One region of the Promicromonospora kroppenstedtii genome, then DNA from elsewhere that is predicted to be linked to it. Evidence: riboswitches for the same ligand, from Rfam matches in the RefSeq annotation. Region 1 holds a riboswitch; each other region holds the start of a gene.
What was found. A riboswitch is a leader RNA that binds a small molecule or an ion and turns the genes downstream of it on or off. The one in region 1 is predicted to bind S-adenosylmethionine.

Region 1 (7,360 bases):
GGGCTTCGGCGTCGGGTTCGTCAACGACTCGTCCTACGCGTACGACGTCACGCGCGAGGTGTCCGACCAGGGCGTGGCGCCGGCGCCGGGCGTGCCGGGCGTGACCACGACGGTGCGGCTCTCGCTCCTGCGCGCGCCGCGGTTCCCCGACCCGGAGACCGACCAGGGCCTCCAGACCCACCGGTACGGCCTGGTCGTCGGCGCGGACACCGCGGTCGCGACCGAGGCCGGCGCGACGTTCGGCGCGCGTCCGCGGGAGCTGCGCGGTGCTGCCGGGTTCGAGCCGCTGGTGCACGTGGGCGGCGGCGTGACGCTGTCGGCCGTCAAGCTCGCCGACGACCGGTCGGGTGACCTCGTGGTGCGCGTCTACGAGGCGCACGGCCGCCGCGCGTCGGGCACCGTGACGGTGGCGGCGCGGGTCACCGGCGCCCGGACAGTCTCCCTCATCGAGGACGACCTGGACGGTGGCGCCGTCGACCTGACGGCCGACGGCACGGTGACGCTCGAGCTCAGCCCGTTCGAGGTGCGCACGCTGCGCTTCACGCCGGCGTAACCCACCCGCGCTGCCCGCGACGTGTCAGACCTACAGTTCACGCCGGGGAACTGTAGGTCTGACACGAGCGACGTTCCGGTCTTGACACCGGAGGGAACCGCCGAAGACTCTTTGGTCCTCGCTGGAGCGAGCTCGTCGAGCCATGGCGACCACGTGCACCACCGGACAGAGCCCAGGGGCGATGTCGCCTCTGCCGGAAGGAACAGTCATGAGCATCACCAGGATCGGGGCGGCGGGAGTCGCCCTGACCATGCTGGCCGCGCTCAGCGGCTGCGGCCTCGACGGCACGGCCACCACGGACCCGGACGGCGGGGCGGATACGACGAGCGACGTGACCGGCGCGGTCACGCTCCAGACGTGGGCGCTCCAGCCCCGCTACACGGAGTACGTCGAGGGAGTGATCGCCGCCTTCGAGAAGCAGTACCCCGGCACCGAGGTCACCTGGCTCGACCAGCCCGGCGACAACTACTCGGAGAAGGTGCTCGAACAGGCAGCGGCGGGCGAGCTGCCCGACGTCATCAACCTGCCGCCGGACTTCGCGCTCTCGCTCGCGCGCGAAGGCCTGCTCACCGACGTCACCACCGTCGACGACGCCCTGGCGGAGACCTACGTGCCCGGGGCGCTCGCGGCCTACCGGTACGCGGGCCTGGAGGGCACGTACGGGTTCCCCTGGTACCTGACCACGGACGTGAACTACTGGAACACCGAGCTGTTCGCGGACGCGGGGCTCGACCCGGCGAACCCGCCGACCACCCTCGACGAGCTCGTCGCGCAGGCCCGGATCATGCACGACACGACCGGTGGGTACCTCATGAGCCGGAAGCCCGGCCTGGGCGACCTCGCGGCGGCCGGCATCCCCGTGCTGTCCGACGACGGCACCGAGTTCACGTTCAACACGCCGGAGGCGGCCGCGCTCCTGGACGTCTACCGCGACGCCTACGCCGAGGGGCTCCTGCCGGACGACGTGCTCACCGACGCCTACCTCGGCAACGGCCAGCTCTTCACCGACGGCAAGGTGGCCTGGTCGACCGGCGGCGGCAACTTCATCAACAGCGCGGTGGCGAGCAACCCGTCGCTGGAGGGCAAGATCGTGGCCTCGCCGTACATGGGCGACATCCCGCTGTACGTGCAGGGGCTGTCGGTCTCGAACGAGTCGGAGCACCTGCCCGCCGCGGTGGCCCTGGCCAGGTTCGTCACGAACGCCGCCAACCAGGAGGCGTTCTCCGCCGAGGTGCCCGGCGTGTTCCCCTCCACGGCGTCCTCGCAGGAGAACCCGGAGCTGTCCCAGAGCGACGGCACGCCCCAGGGCGACGCCAAGGCCATCGCGTTCAGCAACCTCACCACGGCACGGGTGCTCCAGCCGGTCGAGGTCAGCGAGGAGATGACCACCATCATCAACCAGCAGTTCGCGGCGGCCATCGCCGGGGACCTGACCTCGCAGGACGCCCTCGACGCGGCGGTCGGCGAGTGCAACAAGCTGCTCGCCGACCAGTGACGGCGTCCGCGTAGCCGTACGACACCAGGGCGGTCCCCGCCCACGAAGAAAGGCCTACCGCAATTCGTTACGACACCGACGTCGCCGCGCCCGCGGCCGTCACCGCACCGCCCGTGCCCGTTCTCGACCCGATCGGGGAGGTGGCCGCGTGACCGGGCCCGCACATGTCCCCGCCGGCCGCCCCGGCGCCGGCCTGACCAGTGAGAACGCCCACCTGGTGCGGCACCACGGCGCGGCCCGCACGGTGCTGCTCGACGGCCTGGACGTGCCGCTGGAGGCCGGCGCCGAGCTGCGCTACGCCGTCCTGCCCGTGCTTGACGAGAAGCTCACCTACCGCTCCACCTACGTCGCCCTCGACCTGCGGCTCGACGACGGCACCTGGCTCTCGCAGACCGGGTCCGGGCGTGCGCTGCGCGACCAGCACGGCATGCTCGCGACCGCCCTCGGCCAGGGGGAGGCGCGCATCCTGGTGCCGGACCACTGGAACCTCGTGCGCGTCGACCTGAGCCCGGTGGCGCAGGCGCTGCCGGGCCGCCGCGTGACCGCCGCCGCCGTCGTGACCGCCGCGCCGGACGGCGGCGTGAGCGAGGTCTGGCTCGACACGGTCTCGGTGGGGCCGCGCGCCGAGCGGGTGGTGACCGGCCGCACCGACCTCGTGGACACGCGCCGGGGCACCCACTCCTCGGGCGAGTACTCGCGCGGCAACAACGTGCCCGCCGCCGCCGTGCCCAACGGCTTCACCATGTGGGTGCCCCTGACCGACGGCGCCTCCGAGCGCTGGCTCTACTCCTGGGCCGCGCACAACGGGCCGGACAACCGGCCGCGCCTGCAGGGCATCGGCATCTCCCACGAGCCCAGCCCCTGGATGGGGGACCGCGACCAGCTCACGTTCCACCTCGTGCCCGCCGGGCCCGACGGCGACGAGGTTCCCGACGCCGGGCTGGCCGCCCGCTCGATCGGCTTCTCGCACGACGACGAGACCGCCCGCCCGCACCGCTACGACGTCGCGCTGGACGGCGGCGCCCGCGTGGCCGTCGCGGCGTCCGACCACGGCGGCGTCCTGCGCTTCACCTTTCCGCCCGACGCGAGCACGGGCCACCTCCTGTTCGACGCCGTGGGCGACTCCGGTGCGGACGGCGCACCCGTGTCGATCACCGTGCACGACGACGGCACGCTCACCGGCTGGAGCGACCACGGCAGCCCCCTGTCGGTGGGCCGCAGCCGCATGTACGTGGTGGGCCGCATCTCCGCGCCGGTGCTGCGCACGGGCCGCGCCCGCGGGCGGGACCACGCGACGTACGCGACGGTCGCGCTGGGCTCCGGAGGTGATGCGGAGGCGGGACGCACGGTCGAGGTGCGCGTGGCGACGTCGTACATCAGCGAGGACCTGGCCCGGCTCGCACTGGAGCGCGAGGTGTCCGGCGCCTTCGATGAGGTCGCCGACGCCGCCCGCACGCAGTGGGAGGACCGGCTCGGCGTGCTCGACGTCGACGGCGCGTCCGAGGAGCAGCAGGTCACGCTCTACTCGAACCTGTACCGGCTGAACCTGTACCCGTCCTCCTACACGGAGGTCGGGGCGGACGGCGCGCCCGTGCACGCCTCGCCCGTGCTCGACGGCGCACCCGCCGTGCCCGGCGAGATGTTCGTCAACCACGGGTTCTGGGACACCTACCGCACCTGCTGGCCCGCCTACGCGCTGCTCTACCCCGAGATCGCGGCCCGGCTCGCCGACGGGTTCGTGCAGCAGTACCGCGAGGGCGGCTGGGTGGCCCGCTGGTCGTCGCCGGGCTACGCCGACCTGATGACCGGCACGTCGTCCGACGTCGCCTTCGCCGACCTGTACCTGCGCGGCGTCGACCTGCCCGACCCGCTCGGCACCTATGACGCCGGGCTGCGCAACGCGACGGCGCTGCCCACCCGCTCCGGCGTCGGCCGCAAGGGCCAGGAGTTCGCGCTGACCAACGGCTGGGTGCCGCGCGACGTCGAGGAGTCGGTGTCGTGGAGCCTGGAGGGCTACATCAACGACGCCGGCCTGGCGCGGATGGCGCAGGCGCTCGCGGACGCGCCCGGCACCCCGGACGAGCGCCGGCGCGCGCTGCGCTCCGAGGCCGCCTACCTGCGGCAGAGCGCCGCCGGGTACGTGCACCTCTTCGACGCCGCGACCGGGTTCTTCCGGGGACGTGGCCGGGACGGTGCGTTCGACCCGGCGCCGTTCGACCCGGACGCGTGGGGCGGCGACTACACCGAGTCGGACGCGTGGAACTTCCTGTTCCACCCCGTGCACGACGGCGCGGGGCTGGCCGCCCTGCACGGCGGTCGGGCCGGTCTCGAACGCCTGCTGGAGCGGTTCTTCGCGGCGCCCGAGCGGGCCGACAAGCCCGGCTCGTACGGCAACCCGATCCACGAGATGTTCGAGGCGCGCGACGTGCGCCTGGGCCAGCTCGGGCAGTCGAACCAGGTGTCGCACCACATCGCCTGGACGTGGTCGGTCGCCGGGCGGCCGGACCGCACCCAGGAGGTCGTGCGCGAGATCCTGACGCGGCTCTGGACCGGCAACGACATCGGCCAGGGGTACCACGGCGACGAGGACAACGGCGAGATGTCGGCCTGGTACGTGCTGGCCGCGCTCGGGCTGTACCCGCTGGAGATCGGGTCGTCGCGGTGGGCGGTCACGTCGCCGCTCTTCGAGCGCGCGGTGGTGCACCGGCCCGACGGCGACCTGGTGATCGAGGCGCCCGGGGCCGCCGAGCGGTGGTACGTCGCGGGGCTGGAGGTCGGTGGTGCCGGTGCCGGTGCCGGTGCCGGTGCCGGCCGGGCCGTGGCCGGGCCGTCGGTCGACAACGGCGACCTGGTCGGGGGAGCGACCCTGCGGTTCACACTGTCGGACGTGCCGACGGGGTGGGGTGCGGTGTCCGAGGGCGTCGGGGCCGAGGACGAGGGAGCGTCGGCGGCTTCGTCCGACGGCGTCGGTGCCGGGACCGGCAGCCCTCGGCCGTGGCTGCGCGCGGCTGGGTCCTGGCACGGGGCCGAGGGCGCGCTGCCGAGCCTGACCGACGGCGAGCTGGCGACGTCGTCCGCCGTCCACGGCACGCTGGAGTGGCAGCCCGCCGCCGACGTCGCGGAGGGTGTGCTGCTGCGTGCCTACACGCTGACCTCGGGCACGGATGGCACGGCCCCGCCGTCGGCATGGCGCCTGGTCGGGGACGACGGCCGAGTGCTCGACGAGCGCTCCGGCGAGGAGTGGCCCTGGCCGGGCCAGCTCCGTCCGTTCGTGCTCGACGAGCCAGTGCCGCTCACGTCCGTCCGCCTGGAGCTCCTCCAGGAAGGGGCCTTCTCCCAGATCGAGCTCCTCACGTCGCCGCGGGGGCGCTGACGACGTAGTCGCGGCGAGCCGGCGCGAAAGTGCGCTTCTACCCAGCCATTGGGCCCGAAAAACCTCGTGATTCCGGGCCCAATGGCTGGGTAGAAGCGCACTTCGCGTTCTCGGGGCGGGGGCGTGGGTGCGGCCGCGGGTCCCGCCCGCCGTCGGACTGGCCTGTCGCCTGCTGGTCCGGGGCGACGAGGCCCCCGGGGCGACGAGGCCCGACCGCGTCGGCGCGACCGATCATCCACTGGCGGGTGCCGGCCCAAGGTGCGCTTCTACCCAGCCATTGGGCCGGGAAGCACAGCAGGTTACCGGCCCGATGGCTGGGTAGAAGCGCACCTTCGCGAGCCACCAGATCCCGGGATGTGAGATCTGGGCAAAGATCGTTGACTTCTATGGGTTCCATTCGTATCTTCTTGGACATCGAGATTTACCGCATCAATCCGATCGGAAAAATGTGGATAGTTTCGGCAGGTCATGAGTTCCGACACGAAGCCCCGGCTGGTCGGACGGCAACCCCCCGCGCGGGTGGGTGCCCCGGGTGAGGACCAGGTCCACCGCCGTCGGCGGATGACAACACGCGTCGCTCGCCGATGGGCGAGCAGGTGAGGAGAACGACGATGACCCGGAGCGCTGCCCCCGCCGTCCACGTGCCCCTGCCGACCCGGAACGTTTGCGCGCCGGCGAGTGCCGCCCCGCGCCCGAGCATGTGTTGTCGCTGACGCGCACCACCCCCGCGCGCTGACCGGCCCCAACCGGCCAGCCGCCCGGACCTGCTCTCGGCCTTCGCGCCGAGCCCTGGCCGCAACCGGCCCTCACGTTCCTGACCGGACGTCTCTTTCCTGCCTTCCGGCAGCCACGCCCCTCGGGCGACCCCAGTCGCCGTCGTGCACCCGCACGCAGCCCGGGGACCACCTGGGTGCCGTCGCGCAGCCGCAGCCCGAACGGAGCCCCGCCGTGCCGTACCCGCCGCAGCCCACGTCCCTGACCGCCACCGCCCTCTCGTCCCGTCCCGTCGTGCTCGGCGTGGACCTCACCTCCGCCGGCGCCCGCCCCGGTGCCCACCGGGCACGCGGCCCGATCGCCCCGTGCCCGTTCGACGGCGAGCGGTTCCTGCACCTGGTGCGGACCGCTGAGCGCGGCCTGCTCGACTTCGTGAGCCTCGACGAGGGCTTCCTGCTCCACCCCGGCCGCAGCCAGGTCACCGGCCGCCTCGACACGGCCGTCGCCGCGGCCCGCGCCGCACGGGTCACGGCCGGGATCGGCCTGGTCGCCGCCGTCGACACGGTCCATGTCGAGGCGGCCCACGCCGCCCTCGCGCTGAGCAGCATCGACCGCGCGAGCAGCGGCCGGGCCGGCTGGCAGGCCGTGCGGCAGGGCACCCTGCCCGAGTCCGACGACGCCTGGGCCACCCGCGTCGAGCTCGGCATCCAGTCGGTGACGCGGGTGTGGACCGGGCGTCCCGGCGGCGGGGCGGGCGCCGTGGAGCTCGACGCCGAGGGCCGGTTCCGCGTGGACCACGACGGCGTCCGGTTCGCCGTCCGCGGCCGTCCCGCCGGCGGCGCCCCGCTGCCGCGGACGCCCCCGCCTGTCGTGGTGCGCGTGCGCTCCGAGGCCAGCGCGGCGCTGGCCGGCCGCACCGCCGACGTCGCGCGGATCGCCGTGACCGACGCCGCGCACGCGGTCCGGCTGCGCCGCCTCGTGCGGGACGCGGCGCTGTCCGCCGGGCGCGACCCCGAGGACGTGCGGGTGCTCGCCGAGGTCTACGTGGTGCTCTCCACCGAGCGGGCCGGTGCCCGTGCCCGGCTGGAGCTGGTCGAGGCGCTGGAGGGCACTGCCTCCATGGGCGACGGGCTCGTGGTCGCCGACACACCCGACGAGCTGGCCACCCTCATCGCCGACTGGACCACGGTCGGCGCCGTCGACGGGTTCCTGCTGCGCCCCTCCT
Region 2 (7,360 bases), on a different contig from region 1:
CCTCCTCCAGGTACTGGGTGGTCAGGAGCACGGTGACGCCGTCGGCGACCTGTTCCCGCACCACGTCCCAGACCTCGCGCCGGCTGCGTGGGTCGAGGCCTGTGGTCGGCTCGTCGAGGAAGATGAGGCGCGGTCGGGTGATGAGCGTCATCGCCAGGTCCAGACGGCGCCGCATGCCGCCGGACCAGGTCAGGGCCCGACGGTCGGCGGCCTCGACCAGGTCGAACCGCTCGAGCAGGGCCGCGACGTCCTGGGCGGCACTCCGCCGGTCGAGGTGCGACAGGTCAGCCATGAGCCGGAGGTTCTCGCGGCCGGTCAGGAACATGTCGATCGCCGAGAACTGCCCCGTGACGCCGATCGCCGACCGCACCCGGCCCGGCTCGCGGCGCACGTCGTGGCCCGCCACGCGGACCTCGCCGGCGTCGGCCGTGAGCAGCGTGGACAGGATGTTCACCATGGTGGTCTTGCCCGCGCCGTTCGGCCCCAGGAGGGCGTAGACCGTGCCGGCGGGCACGGCGAGATCCACACCGTCGAGCACGTGGTGGTCCCCGAAGGACTTGCGCAGCCCGACCACCGCGATCGCGGTGCCGGGAGCCGATGCGGGCGGTGTCTTCGGTGCCGCCCTGTTCGAAGTGGTCATGACCGCAGCGTGCAAGGTTGCCGCTACGGCAAGGTCAAGCCGGTCAGCGGCCATAGTCCCCGCCCGGCACGTCGAACACCTCCTCCAGCGTGCTCAGGCCGGTCTCGCTCAGGTATCCCGCCAGGTCACGACCGACCCAGCGCAGGTGCCACGCCTCCGGGGCGTACCCCGTCACGGCCTTGTTCTCCGGCGTGTACCGGACCAGGAAGCCGAAGCTCCCCGCGTGCTCGGCGACCCACCGGCCCTCGAGCGTGTCGCCGAAGCACGGCTCGAAGTCGCACGCCGGCCGGCTGCTGCCGCCCACGTCCACCGCCAGGCCCGTCTGGTGCTCGCTGTGGCCCGGCCGCGCCGACACCGCGTCGGCCTGCGCCCTGCCGAGCTGCGCCACCCAGCTCTCGTAGACCGAGGCCTGCTTCGAGTAGCCGCGGTAGGCGCTGCGGAGCGTCAGGTGCACACCGTCGGCCTCGGCGGCGGACAGGAGCGCGGTGAGATCAGGAGCGACGTCGGGGCGCACCAGGTAGCCGCGGACCGTCGTCAGGTCCGGCTCGTAGTCGACCGGGTCGACGGCCACCCGTTTGTTCACGACCACCCACGGGCTCTCCGGGTCCGCGGGCGAGTGGGCTGCCAGGTCGATGCCGGGCACGGCCTCGGCGGGGGCATCCGCGGACTCATCGGCAGGCGCACCCGCAACGGTTCCACCATCGGCAGCCACGCCGTTCGCCGCCGAACCCTCCGCTCCCGCCTCGGGTCCTGGCGAGGCCGACGTCTCGTACGTCGCGCGAGCCGCGCCCGACGCGCACCCCGCGAGGAGGAGCACGGCGGCGAGCATGACGACGGCGATACGTGGCAGGGGCCGGCGGTCCAGGAAGATGGTCACAACCCGGTCGGTGTTCGGCGGCAGGCACGGCATCCCAGCCACGCACTGTGACACGGGTCACAACCGCCGCATGACATGGCCGCTACAACGCCGGACACCCACCGTTCGTAAGCATCGATCGAGAACCCCGGTCGTGCTCGAGCGCCCTTCTTTCCCGACCACCCCTCGCTCCCCGTTCGTCCCCGACCGCTGTCCGTCCCTGACCACCATCGGCACACCGGAGACCGCCCTGGCTACCAACACCGAGCCGCACCGCGTCGTCCCGGGCACGCTCTCGCCCGAACGCACCGAGGAGCTCTTCGCGACGCACGCGCACGGTGTGTACCGGTACGCCCGTGCACGGCTCCCCGCCGCCGAGGCGGAGGATGTCGTGGCCGAGGTCTTCGCGATCGCGTGGCGCAAGGGCGAGCTGCCGGACCACCCACGCGCCTGGCTCCTGGCCGTCGCCCGCCGCGTGCTGGCCAACCAGGTACGCGCCCAGCACCGGCGCACGGCGCTGGTCGACCGGGCCGGGACCCATCCCACCGCGGCCGGCGCGGACGACGTCCGCCTGGTCGGCGAGCTCGACGAGCTCCGTCGCGCCATGGACCTGCTGCGCCCGGCCGACCGCGAGGTCATCGCACTGCTGGCGGCCGCGGAGCTGTCGACGGCAGAGGTGGCCCAGGTGCTCGGCTGCACCACCGCGGTCGCCGCCAACCGGGTGCACCGCGCCCGAGGGCGCCTGCGCGCCGCGTACGCCCGCCTGACCGAGGAAGGAGCCTGACGTGGACGACGACGAGCTGACCCGCGCCCGCCGCGCGCTGCGCGGGGCCGATCCCGAGCTGGACCTGCGGCGGGTGTACGCCCAGTCCCGCGCGCGAGCGACCGACGTCGCGACCGGCAGCGGCGGGACGGGACCGGATCCGAACGAGTTCGATCCCCGCCATCCCGAACAGGCCACCTGGCCCGGTGCCGGACCCGATGACTGGCCCGATACCTCGTCCGACATCGGGAACGTCGAGGTGCTGCTTCGCGACGCCGGTGCGCCGACAGGCCAGGTCCCGCCCGCTCTGCGCCACGGGACAACCCACCGCGGGACACCCGGCCGCAGGATGACCCCCCGCGGCCGGGCGCTCGCATGGAGCGCCGCGGCCGTGACCGCCGCAGTCCTCGCCGTGAGCCTGACCAGCGCGCTCGCACCGGGCGCCCTGCCGGGCTCGGCCCCGGGCCCTGGCACGTCCGGCGCCGTCATCCCGGAGGAGGGCCCGTCGCCGTCACCCACCGTCTGGATGACGCCTGGCGACGTCGTGGCACGCGCGGGCAAGGCGATGTCCGGCGCGAGCTGCGGCGTCAAGACCCGGTCGACCCTCGGGGACGACTCGGCACTGCGCTTCGACCCCGTCGACGGGACAGGCATCGCCGTCCCCAAGACCACGCTGGACCAACAGCCCTTGGAGGTGCTGCAGGCGGCGGCAGCGGCCGTCGTGCTCGGGCTGCCGGGGTACGACGACTCGAACGATCGGACGGGCACCTACGGCCGGACCGACCAGAGCCTTGCCCCGGACGGCGGGGACGCCCAAGAACTCGACACCCGTTCCGACACCTACGAGATCGGAACGGACGGGATCGGAACGGACGGGCTCGGAACGGACGACGTCCACGTGGAGCGAGCAGGCGGGCAGCGTGTCGCCCGGATCCAGGTCGTCCCCACGGACGCCGCCCTGCGCGGCGGCGTCATGACCCGGGTCGAGCTGCTCGTCGACACCACCACCTGGCTACCGAGCGACGTCGAGATCTGGGCGGAGGCCGACGGTGGCAAGCAGATCCGTGTGCACAGCGAGCTCAGCTGGGCGGGGTGCAACGAGCCCAGCATGTCGCCCACGTACGCCACCGACCGCCCCTGACCCAGCCCCAGCCCCAGCCCCAGCCCCAGCCCCAGCCCCAGCGCACCACCCGAGCCCGACCGTTCCACCCCAGCCCACCTCGTCACGCACCGCGATAGGCTCCCGCCGTGCTCCACCGCGCCACCTCTGCCGACCTCGACGACCTGGCCGCGTTCCTGCGCACCGCGGACCTGACGGTCGCGGCGCTCGCCGAGCCCGCCGTCCGCCTCTGGCTGGAGCGGGACCAGGACGGCGCGATCACCGCCACCACGGGGTTCGAGCTCGGCGACGACGGCGAGCACGCGCTGGTGCGCAGCGTCGCCGTCCGCCCCGACCTGCGTGGCACCGGGTCCGGCCTACGCCTGGCCAGTTTCGCGTTGGACCGGGCCGCCGACGCCGGGGCGCGCGAGGCCTGGCTGTTCTCCCGCCGCTCGGGCGGCTTCTGGCAGAAGCTCGGCTTCGGGCCCACGACCACGCAGGCGCTCGCCGCCGCCCTGCCCGACGCGCACCAGGTTGCGCTGTTCCGCTCGACGGGCCAGCTCGACCGCGAGGCCGCCTGGCGCCGTCCGCTGCCCGCGCGTGCTAGCTTCACCGCATGAGGTCTCCAGAAGCATCCAGGTTCGGGCTGCCGGTACTCCGGTAGCCCGAGATGCCCCTGTAGAGACCACCGAGGCCGCGCCTCGCGCCCCGCTCCCTGATCGGACGGGGCATTCTCCGCGCATCCGAAGGGCCCGTAGTGCCGTCACGGCCTACCCGTTCCCTCTCCCCCTTCGGAGTCGTTCATGCCTGTCCTGCTCTACGTGCTCGCGGTCGCGGTCTTCGCGCAAGGCACCTCGGAATTCGTCCTCGCCGGGCTCGTGCCCGGTATCTCCGCCGACCTCGGCGTCTCGCTCGCCGAGGCCGGCTACCTGACCTCGGGTTTCGCGGTCGGGATGGTGGTGGGCGCACCCCTCACGGCCGCCGTCGGACGCCGCCTGGCCCCACGCTGGACCCTCTCCGCGTGCCTGGCCGTGTTCGTCCTGGCCCATGTCTCGGGTGCGCTGACCGACAGCTTCGGCGTGCTGCTCGGCACCCGGTTCGTGGCCGCCCTGGCCAACGCCGGCTTCCTCGCGGTCGCCCTGTCGACCGCCACCCGGGTCGTCCCGGCCGGACGGCGCGCCCGAGCCCTGTCCGTGCTCCTCGGTGGCACGACGCTCGCCCTGATCGCCGGCGTCCCCGCGGGCGCGCTGCTCGGCGAGCTCTGGGGGTGGCGCTCCGCGCTCTGGGCCATCGCGGGGCTCTCGGCCGCGGCGCTGGTCGCCGTCGGCCGGCTGACGCCGCCGCGGACCAGCACCGACCACCCCGGGTCCGCGCGCCCCCGGCTCGACCTCCGGGCCGAGCTCCGCACCCTCCGGTCCCCGGACCTGCTGCGGCACCTCGGCCTGGGGGCGCTGGTCAACGGCGCGACGTTCTGCGCCTTCACCTACCTGGCCGTCACCGTCACGGACGGGGCGGGCCTCGTCCCGTCGCTCGTACCGCTGGTGCTGGCGCTGTTCGGGCTCGGCGCGTTCGCAGGAGTCTCGGTGGCGGGCCGCCTCGCCGATACCCGCGGCCGGCTCCTGCTCGACGTCGCCGGGCCCGCACTGCTCGCGGGGTGGATCGCCTGGGCGGCACTGGCCGACAGCCCCGCCGCCGTGTGGGTGCTGGCCCCGGTGCAGGGTGCGCTGTCCTTCGCGGTGGGCAGCACGCTGATCGCCCGCAGCATGGCGGCAGCCCAGGGCGCACCCACCATGGGCGGCGCGTTCTCGACCGTGGCCCTCAACCTCGGCGCCCTGCTCGGCCCCGTGCTCGGCGGCGCCTCGCTCGGCACGGCCGGGACGGCAGGCCCGCTGATCGTCAGCACCGCGCTGGTCGCCGTCGCCGTCGGGCTCCGGCTCGTCACGGCCCGACGCCGGTCAGGCGCACCGGCCCGCTGACCGACCAGCATCGAACGACCAGCGCCCACCGACCAGCACTGACCAACCAGCACTGACCGCCTGTCGCCGAACAGCTACCTCCGACCGACCATGTACCTGCTGCCACACCACGCACGGACCTGGCAGCAGGTGCATGGTCACCTGCGCGCATGCACCGCTTGGCACACTTTTTATCGCGTGTCCCACCCGGTCCCGAGGCCGTCCCGAGGCGTGGACGGTTTACCGACCACATCCCGGGCATGCCTACGATCAGATCTCATCATCCAGAGCGGTCGAGAGTCCTGGCTCAACGACACCGCAGCAACCTACCTCCGAGGCGCCAATCTCGGGGCAAGGTGCTAACGCCAGGTCCGATGGAGCTGATACGCATGGCAGTCACGAACCCGCACCTTCCCACCGCCACGATCCTGGGCTACCCGCGCATCGGCCGGAGGCGCGAGCTCAAGCGCGCGGTCGAGGCCTTCTGGGCCGGGCGCACCACCGCCGACGAGCTGGAGGCGACCGCCCGCGACCTGCGGCTCGCCACCGCGCGCCGGCTCGTCGACCTGGGCCTGGAAGCCGGGACCGCCGCCGTCCCCGGCTCGTTCTCCTACTACGACCAGGTGCTCGACGCCGTCGCGCTGCTGGGCGCGGTGCCCGAGCGGTTCGCCGGGCTCACCACGGACGAGGGCAGCCTGCCGCTCGCGGCCTACTTCACGGTCGCCCGCGGGGAGGGCGACCGCGCGCCGCTCGAGATGACCAAGTGGTTCGACACGAACTACCACTACCTGGTGCCGGAGATCGGCCCGGACACCCCGATCGGCTTCGTCGACGACCGCGCCGTGCGCGAGTTCACCGAGCTGGCGCACCCGGCCGACGGCGGCCAGGCGGTCGTCACCCGGCCCGTGCTGGTCGGCCCGGTCACGTTCCTGCTGCTCAGCAAGGCGGCGGACGACGCCCCCGAGGGTTTCCGCCCGCTGGACCGGCTCGACGACGTCGTCACCGCGTACGCGGAGCTGCTGCGCACGCTGGCCGCCGCGGGCGCGCCGTGGGTGCAGCTCGACGAGCCCGCCCTGGTCACCGACCTGCTGGACGTCCCCTTCGACGAGGTGGCCGACGCCGTCCGCCGGGCCTACGCGCGCCTGGCGACCGACCTCTCCCCCGCCGGCACCGGCCCGGACGACGCCGCCGAGCGCCCCGCGATCCTGGTCACGGCGCCCTACGGTGACCTGCGCAGCGACGCCGGCGACGGCCTCGCGCTGCTGGCCGGCACCGACGTCGAGGCGATCGCGATCGACGTGGTCCGCGGCGCCGTGCCCGCCGGCCCCGTGCCCGGCCTGGAGAACAAGACCGTGGTCGCGGGCGTGATCGACGGCCACAACATCTGGCGCGCCGACCTCGACGCCCGCCTCACCGTCCTGGAGGGGCTCGCCGCCTCCGGCACGGGCCTCGGTGCCGGCACGGTCGCCGTCGGCACCTCGACCTCGCTGCTGCACGTGCCGCACGACGTCGCCGACGAGCCCCGCCTGGAGCAGGGCCTGAAGTCGTGGCTCGCGTTCGCCGACCAGAAGGTCGCCGAGGTCGCCACGCTGGCCACGGGCCTGAGCCAGGGCCGCGCGGCCGTTGCCGACCGGCTCGCCGAGTCGACCGCGGCGGTGCGCTCCCGCGCCGAGGCGCCCGGCGTCGTCGTCCCGCGGGTGCGGGAGCGGACCGCCGCCCTGACCGCGGCCGACACGCGGCGCGCGCCGTACGCGGAGCGCGCCGCCGCGCAGCAGGCGCGGCTGAACCTGCCGGCCCTGCCGACCACGACCATCGGTTCGTTCCCGCAGACGTCGGAGATCCGCAGCACGCGCGCCGCGTGGGTGCGGGGCGAGCTGTCCGACGCCGACTACACGGCGGCGATGCGCGCGGAGATCGCGAGCACGGTCGCGCTGCAGGAGGAGCTGGGCCTGGACGTGCTGGTGCACGGCGAGCCCGAGCGCAACGACATGGTGCAGTACTTCGCGGAGCAGCTCGACGGCTTCGCGACGACCGTCAACGGCTGGGT
Region 3 (7,360 bases), on a different contig from region 1:
GGCAGGGCTTCTCGGGCGACGTCACCGAGGGCACCACGATCCTGGAGGGCATCCGGGCGGCGGCCGACGACGTCACCTTCAGCGAGGACGCGTCCGCGCCGACCGACGGGGCCGACGTCGGCGTCGTCGTCGTGGGCGAGACCCCGTACGCCGAGGGGTTCGGCGACGTGGGCGGGCCCGAGTGGGCCTGGGACCCGGCCGACGGCGGGGTGCCGCGCGAGGAGAAGTCGATGTCGCTGCAGCCGGGCGACGCGGCGGTCGTGGACAAGGTCTGCGCCGAGATCCCGACCTGTGTGGTCCTCGTGGTGTCGGGGCGGCCACAGGTGCTCACCGAACGACTGGGCTCGATCGACGCGCTGGTCGCGTCGTGGCTGCCGGGCACGGAGGGTGCCGGCGTCGCGGACGTGCTGTTCGGTGACCGCAAGTTCACGGGCAGGCTGCCGGTCTCCTGGCCGCGGTCGGCCGACGACCCGGTGGTCAACGTGGGCGACCGGGACTACGACCCGCTCTTCCCGTTCGGCTGGGGCCTGACGACCGGCGGCAGGGGTCACCACGGCGACCTGCGGGCCACGCTGCAGGACGCCGCGCTCGACCCGGCGGACGGCGTGTCACCGGCGGCGTCGCGCGCGATCGCGACGTCGGACGTCGCCGTCCTGGAGGGCCGGACGAGCCATGCCCGAGAGATCCTCGCGGCGGCACTGCCGAAATAGGAGCCGCACCGAGGCAGGACTGGGGCGAGACAGAACCAGAGTTCTGTCTCGCCCTGGTTCTATCCCGTCGGCGCGGCGAGGGCCTGTTCGACGTCCTCGATGATGTCCCGCACGTCCTCCAGGCCCACCGAGAGCCGAACCGTGGTCTCCGCGATGCCGACGGCGGCCCGGCCGGTCGCGCCGAGCTTGCGGTGCGTGGTCGTGGCGGGGTGGGTGATCAGGGACTTCGCGTCGCCCAGGTTGTTCGAGATGTCGACCAGCCGCAGCGCGTCGAGGAACCGGAACGTGCGCTGCTTCGCGGCCTCGGCGTCGGACCCCTCGGGGACCGCCAGGTCGAACGTCACCACGGTGCCGCCGCCGCTCATCTGGGAGCGCGCCAGCTCGGCCTGCGGGTGCGAGTCGAGGAACGGGTACCGCACCGTACCCACCGCCGGCAGTTCCTCCAGCGCGTGTGCGACGGCGAGGGCGCTGGCCCCCTGCGCCGCGACCCGTACCGGCAGGGTCTCCAGGCCCTTGAGCAGGGTCCAGGCGTTGAACGGCGCCAGCGACGGCCCGGTGTTGCGGATGAACGTCTGCACGGGACCGGTGATGTAGTCGGTCGAGCCGAGGATCGCGCCGCCCAGCACGCGCCCCTGCCCGTCGATGTGCTTGGTCGCGGAGTACACGACCACGTCGGCGCCCAGCTCCAGCGGCTGCTGCAGCAGCGGGGTGGCGAACACGTTGTCGAGCACCACGACGGCCCCGGCGGCGTGCGCCAGGTCCACGACGGCGCGCACGTCCACGATGTCCTGCATCGGGTTCGAGGGCGTCTCGAAGAACACCACGTCCGCGGGCGTGGACAGGGCCTCCTGCCACTGCGACAGCTCGTGCCCGTCGACGTAGTCGGTGCGCACACCCCACTTCTTGAAGATCTCCTCGAAGATCACCACGCTGGACCCGAACAGGGCCCGGGCGGCCACGATCCGCGATCCCGACTCCACGAGCGCGGCCAGCGCCGTGAACACGGCGGACATGCCGCTCGCGGTCGCGTAGCAGGCCTCGGCGCCCTCGAGCTGGCGCAGCCGCTCCTCGAAGGTGTGCACGGTCGGGTTGCCGTAGCGCGAGTAGACGAACCGGTCGACGTCGCCCTTGAAGGCGGCCTCGGCCTCGGCCGCGTTGTCGTAGACGTAGCCCTGCGTGAGGAACAGCGCCTCGCTGGTCTCCTGGAACTCGCTGCGCCGGTGCCCGCCGCGCACGGCGAGCGTCGCGGGGCGCACCCCGGCCGGCAGCGGCTTGCGGCCGGAGCCGCCAGGGTTCGCGTCCGCCGGGAACGCACCGGTGACGGTCACGCGGGACCCGCCGTCCAGGGCAGCCCGACGACCTTCCAGCCCCGCTGGTCACGGACGCCGTCGGCCCCGGGCGCACCCTCGAAGCCGTCCAGCACGTTGTACGCCGGCGCGATGCCCGATGCCGTGGCGAGCCGCGCCGCCGCGATCGAGCGCTGGCCGGAGCGGCACAGGAAGACGATCGGCCCGTCGGTCACGCCGGCCGCCCGGAGCTCCTCCAGGAACCGCGGGTTCGGCACACCCCCGGCCTGCACCCACTCGCTGAACACGGGCTGCTTCTCGAGCGTCGCCGTGTCGGGGATGCCGATCGTGCGCCACTCGCCCTGGGTGCGGACGTCCACGAGGACGGCGGACGGGTCGCCGGCCAGCAGCTCCCAGGCCTGCTCGGGCGTGATGTCGCCGGCGTAGCCCTCGGCGGGCCGGACGTCGATGCGCGCGGGGTCGCTCATGATGCTCCTCCATCGGTCGTGGCGGTAGCACCCTCGGCCGTCCTCCGCTGCTGCGGGGAACGCTGGGTTGCTGCGGCGTCGTCGTGCCACGTCACTCGGCCGCTCGGGATGGTCGCCGCCAACCCTACGACATGTGTCCGGTGGGTGGAACAGTGTCTCGACAGATAACCCGACCAATCTGGTGGGGAAGCCGATTCTCAGTACGGTGACGACCATGCCCGGGAACGAGGAACCGCTGACCGGTGGGAACATGTCCGAGGTCGTGCGCGTGGGGGACACCGTGCGGCGTTCCGCCGGGCCGTGGACGCCCACGGTCCACGCGTACCTGCGCCAGGTCCGGGACCGCGGCGTCACGGAGGTGCCGGAGCCGTTCGGGCTCGACGAGCGGGGGCGCGAGATCGTCTCGTTCCTCCCGGGCGACGTCCCGGGCTGGCCGGCCCCGGAGTGGCTCTGGTCCGAGGCGAACCTGCGCGACGCCGGGCGCCTCCTGCGCCGGCTCCACGACGCGTCCGTCGGCATCGACCCGCCGGGCGCCGTCTGGCGGCTACCCGCTCGCGAGCCGGCCGAGGTGATCTGCCACAACGACGCAGCGCCGTACAACATGGTGTTCCGCGCGGGCCGGCTCGCCGGCCTCATCGACGTGGACACGGCCTCACCTGGACCCCGCCTGTGGGACCTGGCCTACACCGCGTACCGCCTGGCCCCGTTCGCGGCGGACGCGTTCGCCGGGGTGTCCTACGAGGTCGGCCACCTGGATCCGCCGGTCCGGTTGGACGTGCTGGTCGATGCGTACGGAGCCGGGTGGTCACGCGTGGAGGTGCTCGGGGCGATGGCCGAGCGCCTGACGGACCTCGCCGCGTTCAGCGAGGCCAGGGCCGACGACGGCGGGCCGGCCGAGCTGCGCGAGCACGCCGCGATGTACCGCACGGACGCGGCCCGCGTCGCCGATCTCGCGGCCCGATCGGCTCGCCCAGCAGGTGGGACCAGCATCTGAGACATGCGTTGACAGGGCTTTTGCCCGCGGCACAGGATGGCCGCAGGTCATGAGCGCCAGCGTCAAGCCCCGGCTCGCTGGCCGGCAACCCTCCCTCCGCGGTGGGGTGCCCCGGGTGACGACCAGGCCGCGCGCACCCGCGCGCGGCAAGCGCGGGGGAACCTCCCCCAGGACTGTGCTGGAGGACGCCATGTCTGCTCCCACCATCAGCCGTGCCACCGCGGTGACCGGCCTCGCCCCGCTGCGGCCCGTGGTCGGCGGCGGCACGCTCGTTCCGCTCGTTGACGGCACCCAGGTCTCGTACGCGAACCTCGACGTCGCCGCGTCGGCCCCGGCGTTGCAGGCCGTCGCCGACCGCGTCACCCAGGTGCTGCCGCTGTACGCCAGCGTGCACCGCGGCGCCGGCTACCTCTCGCAGGTGAGCACGGCGCTGTACGAGACCGCCCGCCGCACCATCGGCGCGTTCGTCGGCGCCCGCGAGGACGACCTGACGATCGTCACGCGGAACACCACCGACTCCCTGAACCTCCTGGCAGGCTGCGTCCCCGCGCAGCCCGACGGCGAGCCCGGCCGCGTGCTGGTGCTCGACGTGGAGCACCACGCGAACCTGCTGCCCTGGCAGCGCACCACCGGCGCGACCGTGCTGACCGGCGGTGCCACCGTGGCCGCGACCGTCGCCCAGATCCGGGAGGAGCTGGCTGACGCCGCCGCGGACCGCCCGTTCGCTCTCCTGGCCCTGACCGGCGCCTCGAACGTGACGGGGGAGTCGCTCCCGATCGCCGAGATCGTCGCCGTCGCCCACGAGTTCGGCGCACGGGTGGTGCTCGACGGCGCCCAGCTCGTGCCGCACCGCCGCATCTCGCTGGAGTCGACCGGCGTCGACTACCTCGCCTTCTCCGGGCACAAGACCTACGCCCCGTTCGGCGCGGGCGTGCTGGTGGGCCGTCGCGACTGGCTCGACGCGGGCACGCCGTACCTCGCGGGCGGCGGCGCCGTCCGCCGCGTGCGGGTGGGCGGCACGGAGTGGCACGAGGGTCCCGCGCGCCACGAGGCCGGCTCGCCCAACGTGATCGGTGCGGTCGCCCTCGCGGCGGCGTGCGAGGAGCTCGCCGCGCTGGACCCTGCCGAGGTCGTCGCGCACGAGAACGCCCTCCGGCAGCGGCTCGTGTCCGGCCTGGAGGCCATCGACCGTGTCGAGGTCGTGCGGGTCTGGGCCGACGCCGTCGACCCCGTGGGCGTCGTGACCTTCACCGTGACCGGGTACGACCCGGGCCTCGTCGCCGCGTACCTGTCCGCGGAGCACGGCATCGGCGTGCGGGACGGGCGCTTCTGCGCGCACCCGCTGCTCGGCCGCCTCGGATTCGACGCCGGCGCGGTGCGTGCCTCGGTCGGTGTCGGCACCGCCGGCGAGGAGATCGAGCGGCTGATCGCCGCCGTCGGCAGCCTGGTGGCCGACGGCCCGCAGGCGGGATACGACGTCGTCGACGGGCTGTGGGTCGTGACCGACGACCCGCGTCCCGTGCCCGAGGGCTCGGGCCTGGCGGGCCTGCTGGCGACGGCCGCGCTCGGCTTCGACGAGGCGTTCGGCTGCCTCCCGGACGAGGACTGACAACTACAGCGCCAGCGCCACGCAGATGCCGCCCATCGTGAGGTCGAGGCCGATGCACCACAGCGCGAGCGAGCGGTTGACCACCACGTCGCGCCGGTAGTGCACCACGTCCCACCCCGCGTGCGCGGCGAGGGCGAGGCCCGCGAGGGCCAGTCCGACGCGTGGCTCCAGGAACAGGGCGACGGCGGCAACGCCGAAGAAGCCGGCCATCGCGGCGGCCTGCGGCCAGGTCGCGCTGCGGCCCCGGGCCAGCCCGATGCCGGTGAGCACGAGGCCCACGAGCACGAACGCGATCCAGCGTGGCGTGTCCAGCAGCTCGGACGTGACCGGGATCGCGGATGCCAGCAGCGCGACCAGCCACGCCGTCCAGCGCACTCCGGTCACCGCGGCGGCCAGGTAGCAGAGCGCCGCGACGCCGACGGCGGTGGTCGGGTCCTCGGCCACGGCGTCCTGCCAGGTGCCGCCGGCGATCGCCGTCCCGCTCACCAGCAGGCCGAAGCCGGTCAGCGCGCCGAGCACGACCCAGCCGGTGTTGGTGGGCCAGGTCCCGGTCCAGCGGCTGCGCCGTGCCGGGGCGGCCGCCTCGAAGGCCTCGGTCATGGTCCCGGTCTCCTCGTGTCCTCGTGCGCGGATACCCACTAGGGGTACCCAACCACGGGTCCTGGCGATGCGGAACCTCCTTCGGCCACGGCCGAACCCCGGGTCAGACGCACAGGCCCCTGCGGTGACCTGTGCCTCTGACAGGTCAGAGCGGGAAGGCCCGCGGGCCCGGGAGGGCCGACTCCAGTTGGGCTGCCAGCGCCAGCAGCGTGAGCTCGCCGCCCGGCCGGCCGATGATCTGCACCCCCATCGGCAGCCCGGCGGGCGCGTCGGCCGTGGGCTCGGTCCAGTGGGTCGGCACGGTGATCGCGGGCAGCCCGGCCACGTTCAGCATCGACGTCCACGGCGTGTACTGGCACTGCTGCTCGAAGTTCCGCTCGGGGTCCTCCGCGTCGTACCAGCCGATCGGTCGCGGCGTCAGCGCGAGGGCCGGGGTCATGACGGCGTCGTACGCGCTGACCTGCGCGACGAGCGAGCGCTCGAACCCGGTGAGGGTGCGCACCGCCTCGGCGAGCTGTCGCGCGGGGACGGTGCGGCCCGTGCGGATGAGCCACTGCGTCAGCGGCTCCAGCTTGTCCAGGGTCGCCGGGTCGTCGATCGGCACCGCCGACGCCCCGCCCATCCACAGGGTCCGGAACGCCGGCCCGTACTCGGGGGCCTCGGCCAGCGCGGTCTCGTCGATCTCGTGCCCGGCCCCGGCCAGGGCACGGACCCCGGCGTCCAGCGCGGCGCGCGCCTCGGGTGACACGACGATGTCGTAGAACCCGTCCCAGGCCGACGACGTGGTCACGCCGATCCGCGCGACACCCGCGCCCGCCGCGCCGGCGTCCGCCGGCAGCCCGGCCCGCTGCGCGGCCGCGAGGTAAGCCCCGGCGGCGTACGACGGCGCCCGCAGCGTGTACGGGTGCGCGACGTCGCCCCCGGCGCGCCTCGGCAGCATCGCCTCCAGCAGCAGGGCGGTGTCCGCCACGGTGCGAGCGATCGGGCCGTTCACCACGAGCCCGCCCAGCGAGTCGACGCCGCTGCCCGCCGGCAGCAGGCCCCGCGTGGGCTTGAGCCCCACGACGCCGCAGGCCGCCGCCGGGATGCGGATCGACCCGCCGCCGTCGGACCCGGGGGCGAACGGCAGCAGGCCCGCCGCCACCGCCGCGGCCGCGCCGCCGCTGGAGCCCCCGGCCCCGCGGGTCAGGTCCCACGGGGTGCGCGCGGGCGGTGCGCCCACCGGCTCGGTGTAGGCCGGGAAGCCCAGCTCGGGCGCGGTGGTCTTGCCCAGGCTGACGATGCCCGCGCCGTCGAGCACCCGGACGATCTCGTCGCTCTCCTCGGCCGGCGGCAGACCCGCGAAGGCGCGCGACCCGAAGCCGGTGGGCACGCCCGCCCGGTTCCACAGGTCCTTGTCCCCGGTCGGCAGGCCCCACAGACCGCCCGGCGTCGGGCCCGATCCGGCCGCTCGGGCCTCTTCGAGCTCCGCCGCGCGTTTGCGCGCCCGTTCGGGGGTGACGGTGACGAAGGCGCCGACCCGGGGGTTCAGCCGGTCGACCCGGTTCAGGAAGTGCTCGGTCACCTCGGTGGGAGTGAGCTCTCCGGCGGCAAGGAGGTCGCGGAGCTCGACGGCGGTCCGCTCGTGCAGGGCATCCATGTCGCCAGGCTAGGCGCTCGCCACTCCAGCCCCG

Region 2: another riboswitch for S-adenosylmethionine. It lies ahead of metE (5-methyltetrahydropteroyltriglutamate--homocysteine S-methyltransferase); the one in region 1 lies ahead of ACH47X_RS03410 (LLM class flavin-dependent oxidoreductase).
Region 3: another riboswitch for S-adenosylmethionine. It lies ahead of ACH47X_RS15325 (aminotransferase class V-fold PLP-dependent enzyme); the one in region 1 lies ahead of ACH47X_RS03410 (LLM class flavin-dependent oxidoreductase).

The regions. Positions count from the first base shown of each region.
Region 1 is NZ_JBIRYI010000001.1:780,052-787,411, forward strand. It holds gene ACH47X_RS03395 (alpha-mannosidase) at 1-553, shown strand, start outside; gene ACH47X_RS03400 (ABC transporter substrate-binding protein) at 762-2,048, shown strand; gene ACH47X_RS03405 (GH92 family glycosyl hydrolase) at 2,197-5,421, shown strand; SAM riboswitch class IV at 5,886-5,997, shown strand; gene ACH47X_RS03410 (LLM class flavin-dependent oxidoreductase) at 6,370-7,360, shown strand, end outside.
Region 2 is NZ_JBIRYI010000006.1:58,649-66,008, reverse strand. It holds gene ACH47X_RS10955 (ABC transporter ATP-binding protein) at 1-640, opposite strand, end outside; gene ACH47X_RS10950 (M15 family metallopeptidase) at 684-1,517, opposite strand; gene ACH47X_RS10945 (RNA polymerase sigma factor) at 1,651-2,280, shown strand; gene ACH47X_RS10940 (hypothetical protein) at 2,282-3,400, shown strand; gene ACH47X_RS10935 (GNAT family N-acetyltransferase) at 3,508-3,978, shown strand; gene ACH47X_RS10930 (Cmx/CmrA family chloramphenicol efflux MFS transporter) at 4,162-5,334, shown strand; SAM riboswitch class I at 5,591-5,694, shown strand; gene metE (5-methyltetrahydropteroyltriglutamate--homocysteine S-methyltransferase) at 5,703-7,360, shown strand, end outside.
Region 3 is NZ_JBIRYI010000009.1:20,997-28,356, forward strand. It holds gene ACH47X_RS15305 (glycoside hydrolase family 3 N-terminal domain-containing protein) at 1-710, shown strand, start outside; gene ACH47X_RS15310 (O-succinylhomoserine sulfhydrylase) at 770-2,038, opposite strand; gene ACH47X_RS15315 (rhodanese-like domain-containing protein) at 2,035-2,484, opposite strand; gene ACH47X_RS15320 (phosphotransferase) at 2,699-3,478, shown strand; SAM riboswitch class IV at 3,524-3,637, shown strand; gene ACH47X_RS15325 (aminotransferase class V-fold PLP-dependent enzyme) at 3,669-5,087, shown strand; gene ACH47X_RS15330 (hypothetical protein) at 5,091-5,687, opposite strand; gene ACH47X_RS15335 (amidase) at 5,833-7,326, opposite strand.